One region of the Paraburkholderia sp. RAU2J genome, then DNA from elsewhere that is predicted to be linked to it. Evidence: riboswitches for the same ligand, from Rfam matches in the RefSeq annotation. Region 1 holds a riboswitch; the other holds the start of a gene.

Region 1 (5,321 bases):
ACCTCCCCCCAGAATGTTGTCGATTCCTTCGATACCGCTGGAAAGGCGGGCCGGGGTGTCGGCGGCAATTTTGTTTGACATGGCGTAGCGGTGTGCGTCGGTTTGGGTGGCGGAATTCTCTGGGCCGGTACGGCGGGCACGCAAGTTGTGTGCCATTGGTGCGGAGAGCGGGTTGCTGCGCGGGAGGGATGTACGCGGGAGGGATATACGCGGGCGGCGCGCATGACGCGTGACCCGCCAATGGGCACGGAGCGTGCTGCCGCGTTGAACTCAGGCTGGGAATGCGTCAATGCCGTCCGCCAGGCCTCTTTTCAACAGACTGCCGCCGATATGAACCACTTCCGATTGCTTGCCGCTGTCTATGCCGCTGCATCGCTCGGCGCGTTATTGCCGGGTGCCGCCTATGCCGACGATACGCCCAGCCCGTGCGCCACGCTCAAACGGATCGTGTCGGCCGCGCCCGACGGTCTTGCGTCGTTGACGCCGGAAGACGGCAAAGGCGTTGCGCAACCCTATGGCGACGACGCGCAATGTTCCGCGAGTCATCGCAGTTTCCAATGCACGTGGACGCCGCATGGCGATGCCGCCTCGAAGCTGGACGCGCTGCAAGCCGTGGCGGCGGATATCGCATCCTGTTTGCCGGACGCGACGCATGATCAGAATTCGCCGGGGCGCCAGCACTTTTATCTGGGCGCGAAGGGCAGGCGGACCGATATCACGCTGACGCCGGCGGGGGCGAACAGTTTGCGTCTGGTTGTGTCGGGACAGTGAGGGAGCGGCGCTCGGACGGCTGGCGGTTACGACTGGATGCGGCTAGAGCGAGGCCGGCCGCCATGTCCAGCCACGCTGCGAATACCGCAACTCGACCATCGAGAGCGGCGTAATCTCGATGCGCGGAAACACCGTGGGCGATGCCCCAATCGCATATACGATCGCGGCCCGCAGCAGCGGCGCGTGTGTCACGGCGACGACCGTGTGTGCGCGGGTCGATGCGGCGCTCGTCTTTCCATTGGTTGTTCCGCCGCCAGTTTCATCCGGCGTGCCGAGCGCGTCGAGCCACTGTCCCATTCGCGTGACTAGCTGACTGAACGATTCGCCGCCGGGTGGCGCGGCGTAGGGGTCAAGCGTCCATGCGGCCAGCTCTTGCGGCGCTTCGATGGCGAGATCGGCAAGGCGCCTTCCCTGCCAGTTGCCATAGTTGATATCCGCCAGCGCGGCGTCGACGGTCGCGGCGAGGCCCAGCGCCGACGCCGTCTCGCGTGCACAAGTGGCCGGGCTGACAAAGGTGGCCGCGTCGCCGGAAAGCGCAGCACGCAAACGTGCCGCATGGGCTTTGACTTCGGCGAGGCCGCGCGCGTCCAGCGGATCGTCGGCGGGAAAGCGGCCTGCGCGTTGCGCGGCGGTCGATGCGGGGCTCAGCAGTAACAGTCGCATGTCCATTCCGTTCGTTTCCCTCGATGCCGTGCCGACACGCAACGCCGGCCCGCATCGTGCGGCCTCCGACGTTCACGAAGGCCGAAGTTTAGCGCGTAGAATAACGGGGCTGCGAAGCACGGAAGCCGGTGAGAGCCCGGCGCGGTCGCGCCACTGTAATCGGCACCACTAGCCGAAAGCCAGACCTGAGCTTCGCACCATCCCTCTGCAATCGACTTTCGGGGCGCGCTACCCCAGGAGATGTCCTCATGACCGAAGCTGTTTTCGATTCCGCTTCCCAACCCGTCGCCCAACCCACGCCGATTCCGCTGCGCGAGTTGCTGCCGTGGGTCGTGTTCGGCGGCTTGTTGCTATTGCTCGCGCTTTACTTCGTCGGTGCGGAACAGGGCGCCACGTCGCTGGTGCCCGGCATGTACGTGCATGAATTCGTGCACGACGGCCGCCATCTGCTTGGCTTTCCTTGCCACTAACGGAGTCGGACATGGTTGGTAAATTGTTGGTGCGCGGGATGCTCGCAGGCATCGCCGCGGGACTGCTCACGTTCGGCTTCGCCGGAATGGTCGGCGAGCCGCAGGTCGATCAGGCGATTTCGTTCGAAGAAAAGGCCGAGGCTGCGCATGGCGATGCGCCTGAACCCGAACTCGTGAGCCGCGACACGCAAGCGGGCCTGGGCTTGCTGACGGGCGTGGTGACGTATGGGGCGGCGTTCGGCGGCCTGTTCTCGCTGGTGTTCGCCTACGCGTATGGACGAGTGGGCGCGATGAGCGCGCGCGCGTTATCTGCATGGCTCGCGCTGGGCGCGTTCATTGCACTGGTGATCGTGCCGAACATCAAGTACCCGGCGAATCCGCCGTCAGTCGGCGACCCCGAGACGATCGGCATGCGCACGGGGCTGTTCTTCCTGATGATCGCAATCTCGCTGACGGCGATGGTGTTCTCGCTGAAAGTCCGGCGGCGCGCGGTGATGAAGCTCGGCGCATGGAACGGCTCGATTGTCGCGGGACTGGTGTTCGTTGCGATCATCGCAGCGGTGCAACTGTCGATGCCGGTCATCAACGAAGTGCCGGCGGCTTTCCCTGCCGTGCTGCTGTGGAAGTTCCGCGTCGCGGCGATTGGCATGCAGGTGATCATGTGGACGACGATCGGACTGCTGTTCGGCGCGCTGGTCGAGCGCGGCGCTTTTATGCGCGTGAATGGGGGCGCGGTAACCAGGTCGGCTTGACCTTGGCCGAGACGGGCGTGACCACGAAGATGGCCGCGCCCGGCGCGCAACGCGCGAGAAAGGCTTTACATCAAGGACTTGGCGCGGTTGTGGGAAGGTTATCCACAGGCTTGCGCACTTTTTCTGTGGACAAGTTTCGCGGGACGGCTCTGGTCTCCTGTATAGATGCGTGGCCGCAAAGCGAGTTCATCGGACTCTGCGCGACTCCCTGTCTGGTAGGAGGAATATCCGACCGTGCGACGGACACGTCCGCTCCCGCTCCATCCCATCTAGTATCCGCACTCTCTATTAGTCGCTCGCTGGCTTTGCTCGATGCGTCATATTAAATCGGACGACTAACTAACTTGTCGCCATCTTCAAAGTCCTTCTTTTCTGCGCTTCTCAACTTTTCGAAAATAATTGCATCGAAGGGGTTGACGGGGTGCGGGCCGCATCGCATAATTCGCCTCCCGTTAGATGACGGACGCGAAGAAAGCAGAGCTTCTGAGCGAATGATCTTTAAAAATTAACAGCCGATAAGTGTGGGCGCTTGATGCGGGACGCGACGGTGGATTCTGCGGAGTCTGCCGTAAAAGCGGAAGTATCAAGTCTCACACAGTAATGAAAGGAAGGTTTGGCCATCGGGAGATGGTCGGACGCTTCGTCAGTACGTTGAGTGAGCGACCGGTTTCGAAAGAGACCGAAAAACAGTAACAGGTTTGAACTGAAGAGTTTGATCCTGGCTCAGATTGAACGCTGGCGGCATGCCTTACACATGCAAGTCGGACGGCAGCACGGACTTCGGTCTGGTGGCGAGTGGCGAACGGGTGAGTAATACATCGGAACGTGTCCTGGAGTGGGGGATAGCCCGGCGAAAGCCGGATTAATACCGCATACGCTCTGCGGAGGAAAGCGGGGGATCTTTCGGGACCTCGCGCTCAAGGGGCGGCCGATGGCAGATTAGCTAGTTGGTGGGGTAAAGGCCTACCAAGGCGACGATCTGTAGCTGGTCTGAGAGGACGACCAGCCACACTGGGACTGAGACACGGCCCAGACTCCTACGGGAGGCAGCAGTGGGGAATTTTGGACAATGGGCGCAAGCCTGATCCAGCAATGCCGCGTGTGTGAAGAAGGCCTTCGGGTTGTAAAGCACTTTTGTCCGGAAAGAAATCCTTTGGGCGAATACCCTGGGGGGATGACGGTACCGGAAGAATAAGCACCGGCTAACTACGTGCCAGCAGCCGCGGTAATACGTAGGGTGCAAGCGTTAATCGGAATTACTGGGCGTAAAGCGTGCGCAGGCGGTTCGCTAAGACAGATGTGAAATCCCCGGGCTTAACCTGGGAACTGCATTTGTGACTGGCGGGCTAGAGTATGGCAGAGGGGGGTAGAATTCCACGTGTAGCAGTGAAATGCGTAGAGATGTGGAGGAATACCGATGGCGAAGGCAGCCCCCTGGGCCAATACTGACGCTCATGCACGAAAGCGTGGGGAGCAAACAGGATTAGATACCCTGGTAGTCCACGCCCTAAACGATGTCAACTAGTTGTCGGGTCTTCATTGACTTGGTAACGTAGCTAACGCGTGAAGTTGACCGCCTGGGGAGTACGGTCGCAAGATTAAAACTCAAAGGAATTGACGGGGACCCGCACAAGCGGTGGATGATGTGGATTAATTCGATGCAACGCGAAAAACCTTACCTACCCTTGACATGTATGGAACCTGGCCGAGAGGCCGGGGTGCCCGAAAGGGAGCCATAACACAGGTGCTGCATGGCTGTCGTCAGCTCGTGTCGTGAGATGTTGGGTTAAGTCCCGCAACGAGCGCAACCCTTGTCCCTAGTTGCTACGCAAGAGCACTCCAGGGAGACTGCCGGTGACAAACCGGAGGAAGGTGGGGATGACGTCAAGTCCTCATGGCCCTTATGGGTAGGGCTTCACACGTCATACAATGGTCGGAACAGAGGGTTGCCAAGCCGCGAGGTGGAGCCAATCCCAGAAAACCGATCGTAGTCCGGATCGCACTCTGCAACTCGGGTGCGTGAAGCTGGAATCGCTAGTAATCGCGGATCAGCATGCCGCGGTGAATACGTTCCCGGGTCTTGTACACACCGCCCGTCACACCATGGGAGTGGGTTTCACCAGAAGTAGGTAGCCTAACCGCAAGGAGGGCGCTTACCACGGTGGGATTCATGACTGGGGTGAAGTCGTAACAAGGTAGCCGTATCGGAAGGTGCGGCTGGATCACCTCCTTTCTCGAGCTAAGCGCGTCAGAAGTGTTGAGCGCTCACGCTTATCGGCTGTGAAAAAGACAGACTCAGGGGTCTGTAGCTCAGCCGGTTAGAGCACCGTCTTGATAAGGCGGGGGTCGATGGTTCGAATCCATCCAGACCCACCAAAGTCTTGTCTGGTGAGCTGACCGGCTAAAAACCTCTGGGGTATCTGCATGACTGGGGGATTAGCTCAGCTGGGAGAGCACCTGCTTTGCAAGCAGGGGGTCGTCGGTTCGATCCCGTCATCCTCCACCAATCCTCAATGCTGGTTTGTCTGCATGCGCTAACGGGAGTTGGCGGTGTAGTGAAACAAGCATTGGCGATTGAGCCAGTCAGAGCGATACGCAATCAGGGATTGCGCGATCGGCTGTCGTTCTTTAACAATCAGGAAGAAGTAGTAAAGAGATTCACGAA
Region 2 (5,321 bases), 1.1 Mb from region 1:
CCAGAAATAGAACGCGAGGTAGGCATGCGGCGGCACCAGATCGGCGTCGTGATAGCTCGCATAGTCGCCTTGCTCGCGCGAACGCGCAGGCTGGATGCCGACGAACACCTGCCCACACCGCCAGCCCGCGATCATGAAGCGGCCGCGCCGCAGCGTCGGATCCTGCTCGGGCGTGCCCCAGCGCGCATTCAGTGCTTGACGCGCGCCGGCGGGCAGCGCGTTGAAATGTGCGAGATAGTCGTCGAGCGCGAGGCTTTGCAGCGCGGGCCGCAGATCGCGCATCACCGGATCGTTGGTTACGCCTTGCGTGAGCTTCTTCAGCAGCGCATCGCCATCGGCGAGCAATTCGTCCGCGAGACGATAGCCCTCGTCGCGCAGCATCGCCAGCATGCCGACCACCGACGCCGGTGTGTCGAGTCCCACACCATTGCCGATGCGCCCTTCGCTCATCGGATAGTTGGCGAGAATCAGCGCGAGTTTTTTGTCCGCGTTATCGAGTGAACGCAGACGGCACCAGCGCCGGCTCAGTTCGGCGAGAAAGCCCACACGTTCGAGGTCCGGCTGATAACGCACCACGTCGACCTGGGTGTGCACACAGCGATACGCGAGCCCCTTGAAACTGATCGCGCGCGTGATGATGCGCCCGTCCACTTCCGGCAGCGCGATATGCATGGCGATATCGCGCGAATTGAGGCCGTGGTTGTCCTTGAGCCAGTCGTCGCGATTGCCGCCGCTCAAAATCACCTGGAACACCGGCGCGTCGCCGGCCAGCGCGAGCGGCGCGGGGTCGTCGATCGCGGACGCGGCGAAGGCCGTCGTGTTCAACACCAGCGCGACCTCGTGTTGCGCGCATAGCGTCTGCACGACGTCGCGGCTCATCGCATCTTTCAGCGACGTGATCGCGATCGGCAACGGATTGAGGCCCTGCGCTTCGAGCGCGTCGATCAGCGCGTCGAACACCGCCGTGTTGGCCGCCTGCAGATGCGCCTTGTAGAACAGGATCGCCGCGATCGGCGCGCCGGCTTGCCAGCGCGCCTGCCAGTCGGCGACGCTCGGCACGTCGTGCCGCGGATGATAGAGCGCGGCGGCCGGCAACGCGCGCGGCGGCGCAGGCTCGCGCCCCCAGCCGAACGCGCGGTGCGCGATGCAGCGCAAAAACGCCTCGGCGTTTTGCGGCCCGCCTTCACGCAGATAGCGCCAGAGCTGATGACACAGATCGGCGTCGGCGGTGCTGCGCGCGAGCAGGTTCGGATCTTCCTGCAAGTCGCCGGAAAACATCGCGAGCGTCTGCTGTTTGCGCTCCGCCAGCGCGACCACCTGCTCGATGCCGTACGGCCAATACGCTTCGCCGCCCAGGTGATCGACCACCACCACGCGCGCGTGCTGCAGCACATCCTCGAGATAGAAATCGACCGAGGCCGGTTGCCGCAGATACGTGACGTTCGCGAGCCGCACGCTGGGGAAGCCCTCGCCCAGCCGCGGAAACACACTCGCGAGCAGCGACAGCGTGGTGTCGGCGGAACTGAGCACGACGATGTCGGCGGGCTGCTGATCGATACGGATCACGCCCTGCGTATCGTCGACGAAACCGCCCGGCGTCGTGCGCAGCAGATGCATGAGTGCTTACGCCTCGCTGGCCGCGGCGCTCGACGACACGACGCCGAGCGCCGCGTCGAACGCGCGTTGCAACGCGGTCTGGTCGAGATCTTCGCCGATCAGCACGAAGCGGCTTTGCGTCCCTTCGCCGGGCTGCCAGCGTCGATCGAAATAGCTGTCGAAGCGCCGGCCCACCCCCTGGATCACGAGACGCATCCGTGCGCCCGGCAATGCGGCGAAGCCTTTCACGCGGTAAATCGTGTTCGCTTCGACGAGCGCTTGCAGCGCGGCGATCACCGCTTCGCGCGACGGCGCGCTCGCCTGCACCACCACCGAATCGAATTCGTCATGGTGGTGATCGGCATCCTCGGCGGAACCGTGATGATCGTGGCGCAAGTGGATCGTTTCTTCCGATGCCGCTTCGAGACCCAGCAGCGTATGCAGATCGAGCTGGCCCATTTGCGCGCGCACGATCTTCACCTGCGGCGCAATCTCTTCGCGGATCACCGCTTCGAGCGCGCCTTGCTGCGCGTCGTCGAGCAGGTCCGTCTTGTTCAGGATCACGAGGTCGGCCGACGAGAGTTGATCTTCGAACAGTTCGTGCAGCGGCGACTCGTGATCGAGATTCGGATCGGCCTTGCGCTGCGCGTCGACGGCCACGGGATTGTCGGCGAACTGGCCGCTGGCGGCAGCCGGGCCGTCGACGACCGTGACGACCGCATCGACGGTGAAGCTGTTCCTGATCTGCGGCCAGTTGAACGCCTGCACCAGCGGCTTGGGCAACGCGAGACCGGAGGTTTCGATCAGCACGTGATCGATCTGCTCGCGGCGCTCGACGAGCTTTTCCATCACGGGAAAGAACTCTTCCTGCACGGTGCAGCACAGGCAGCCGTTCGCGAGTTCATACAGTTGCCCTTCGGTTTCGACGCCGTTTTCATCGCAACCGACGCCGCAGCCTTTGAGGATTTCGCCGTCGATGCCGAGCTCGCCGAACTCGTTGACGATCACCGCAATGCGCTTGCCGCCCGCATGCTGAAGAATATGCCGCAGCAGCGTGGTCTTGCCGCTGCCGAGAAAACCCGTGACGATGGTGACGGGGATCTTGCGCATTTGAGTTTGCATCGTGTGGTCCATCCGTAGGCGTTGCACGGGGCCGCCGGTACGTTCGCGCGTCTGTCTGCATGGGCCGGCCGAGCGGACACGCACGAGGCGCACGCGCTGCCAAAGCCGGCTCGATCACAACACACGGGGACGAACGGCGGCGTCGCCGCGACAACGGTAAACAGAAAGCGGGTGTGAGGTCAATAACGCGCCGTCGCATCCCCGCGACGGGCATCCTGCGTATTCTGGCCGGTATCCGGGCTGGCGAAAGCGCCGCTTCCCCTTCCCGGACGAGTGATTTCTCGCCCAGTGGTGATATGCCGACGCGGCCTTGCGCGTGGACATCGAAGCCGGCTCCGCAGCGTCGGTCAATCCAGTCGACGCCACTTTTCGCTTACCGTTGCGGGGGCAGCACAGGTTGACCCGGTCCAATGCAGGCGGGCACCCTGTTTCCCGTTTAACTGCATGCGCACGAGCGCGCACACGAGCACCAAAGTGCGTGCGAGTGTAGGCCGGCGGCTCCGCGCCGTCAAGGAAACGCCGGCCGCAAGCGCTTATCGGACGGGGTGCCATGTGCTGTCGTATGCGCGCGTTTGGTGCCCGCACATGCGTTCGCGTGTGCAGTTAAACGGGAAACAGGCAGCGCGTCATGTGCTCAACCTGTGCTGTCCCCGCAACGGGCATTTACGTGAAAACCCCTATCCCTTGGAAGCCTTGTCAGGCAAGGGTTCCAGCCAGATGCGCTGGAGCCCTGCGGGGCGACTACATTGCCGTGGGGAGCGAGTGGGGAAGTTGCGGGATGTTTGCGGAAAGAACCCCGGCCGTCTGGGGGAATTCGTAAAGACCACTTGCCATTGGCGGCGGTTATGAAGCTGGGTCACCAGACACGCGCGAACGTCACAGCGGGCCGGATTCCCAGCGGGAAAGTACATCACTCGTCATCGTCTGCCCGGCGAGGCCAGTTGAGGGACGGCGGACGATTTTCCGGTTTCACAATTACCGGACGCAAGACAACTCCCGGACTCTTCTCGGCTTCGACAACATCGGCATTTACATTTCAGATTCGTCCGACTTCCAAAAAGGGGACGCAGCAGTAGCCTCTTGGATCCATTGTCCAGGAGGAAATTTAGCGAATGCCAACGAATCAAATCAGCGACGCCGTGAGCCTGTGATGCTCAACAGGAATTGTCCACGACGTCGTCTGGCCAGACAGACCGCGCGTCTGTCGAAAAACCGTGCGCTTTTGCTCGGCCTCCTCACGCTACTGTCTGGCGGCGTGCCAACGTATGCGGCAGGCCTGCTGCAACTGGCTGACGACGCATTCTCCAACGACGCCAAACTTGCGAGCGCCGAAGCGGCCTATCGGGCAGGACTTGAAAAGGAACCCGAGGCGCGCGGCGCGCTACTGCCTCATCTTTCCTTTACGGAATCCACATTCAGGAACACCGTCAATGTTCCCGGCCAGCCTGCGGCCGGCTATTCGACGGTCGGGTCAACGCTGTCGCTGAACCAGTCTGTTTTCAAGTGGGACGACTGGCAAATCTATCAGCAAAGCAGGCTATCCGTGATGGCGTCCGGCCTCGCCTTCGCAAGTGCAAAACAGGATGCGACACTTCGTGTGTCGCAGGCATACTTCGACGCGCTGGGCGCTAAGGACACTTTCCTGCTGGCCCAGGAGCATCAGCGTTCAGTCGCTGAACAACTGGCGCTCACACAACGAACATTCTCGCTAGGCGCTGCCACCGTCGTTGACCTTGATGAAGGACAGGCAGCCGCGGACGCTGCCGTGGCTGACCTTGCACATGCACAAGGCGACCTCGCGACCCGATACGCCGCCCTGCAAAAGATAGTGGGGCATCCTGTCGATGGCCTGGACCCACTCAATGACGATGCGGCGTTATCGCTTTCCATATCTCAGCCAATCGAAAACTGGGTGTCGGATGCCGAAACGTCAGGGCTGGACGTCAGACAGCAGCAGATCGCCCTTGAGATTGCACGACGCGAAATCTCGAAGGTCAATGCGGGATTCATGCCGAGCATATCGATTGTCGGCAATGTCAGTCACGGTAACGCGGCATTCATCAACGGACAGACAAACTTCAATACCGGCGCGAACCGGGCAACGTCCGGCGAAGTGGGAATTCAGATCAGCATTCCCCTGTTCGACGGATTCTCCACGACGAGCAGAAAGCGCGAGGCGCTCGCACTGCGCGACAAGGCAGACCACGATCTTGAAGACGCGCGCCGTTCGGCTGCGCTGGATGCGCAACAGGCGTTCTTTGGTGTGCGTGATGGACTGGCGCAGGTTTCCGCGCTTCGCACCGCGCAGCGGTCGGCTGAGACCGCCCTGCGTTCGAATCGCAAGGGCTTCAAGGTGGGTGTGCGGATCAATGCAGATGTCCTGAATGCCGAGGACAAACTGTTCAGCACCCGGCGCGATCTTTCAAAAGCGCGCTACGACACACTGATGCAATTTCTCCATCTCAAGGCAAGCGTGGCCCAGCTCGACGGCACGACGCTCGCGCAACTCGTCGGCAGCAGCGACGGGCAACCCGAGCAGCCAAACAAATAAAAAGACCTTCATGTTTCATGCAATCAAGCGACACGCGTGGTTTGCCGCGCTG

Evidence for each region. Region 1 has a riboswitch for cobalamin ahead of B0G69_RS19985 (CbtB-domain containing protein). Riboswitches for the same ligand answer to the same signal wherever they lie in the genome.
Region 2: linked by a shared signal. The riboswitch ahead of cobW (cobalamin biosynthesis protein CobW) and the one ahead of B0G69_RS19985 (CbtB-domain containing protein) in region 1 are both predicted to bind cobalamin.

The regions. Positions count from the first base shown of each region.
Region 1 covers NZ_RBXG01000002.1:569,254-574,574, forward strand. The annotation lists gene B0G69_RS19970 (ATPase domain-containing protein) at 1-81, opposite strand, end outside; gene B0G69_RS19975 (hypothetical protein) at 331-771, shown strand; gene B0G69_RS19980 (histidine phosphatase family protein) at 814-1,440, opposite strand; cobalamin riboswitch at 1,504-1,642, shown strand; gene B0G69_RS19985 (CbtB-domain containing protein) at 1,683-1,904, shown strand; gene B0G69_RS19990 (CbtA family protein) at 1,916-2,656, shown strand; rRNA gene B0G69_RS19995 (16S ribosomal RNA) at 3,357-4,889, shown strand; tRNA gene B0G69_RS20000 (tRNA-Ile) at 4,956-5,032, shown strand; tRNA gene B0G69_RS20005 (tRNA-Ala) at 5,087-5,162, shown strand.
Region 2 covers NZ_RBXG01000002.1:1,622,739-1,628,059, reverse strand. The annotation lists gene cobN (cobaltochelatase subunit CobN) at 1-1,617, opposite strand, end outside; gene cobW (cobalamin biosynthesis protein CobW) at 1,624-2,718, opposite strand; cobalamin riboswitch at 2,927-3,207, opposite strand; gene B0G69_RS24775 (TolC family outer membrane protein) at 3,869-5,269, shown strand; gene B0G69_RS24770 (type I secretion system permease/ATPase) at 5,280-5,321, shown strand, end outside.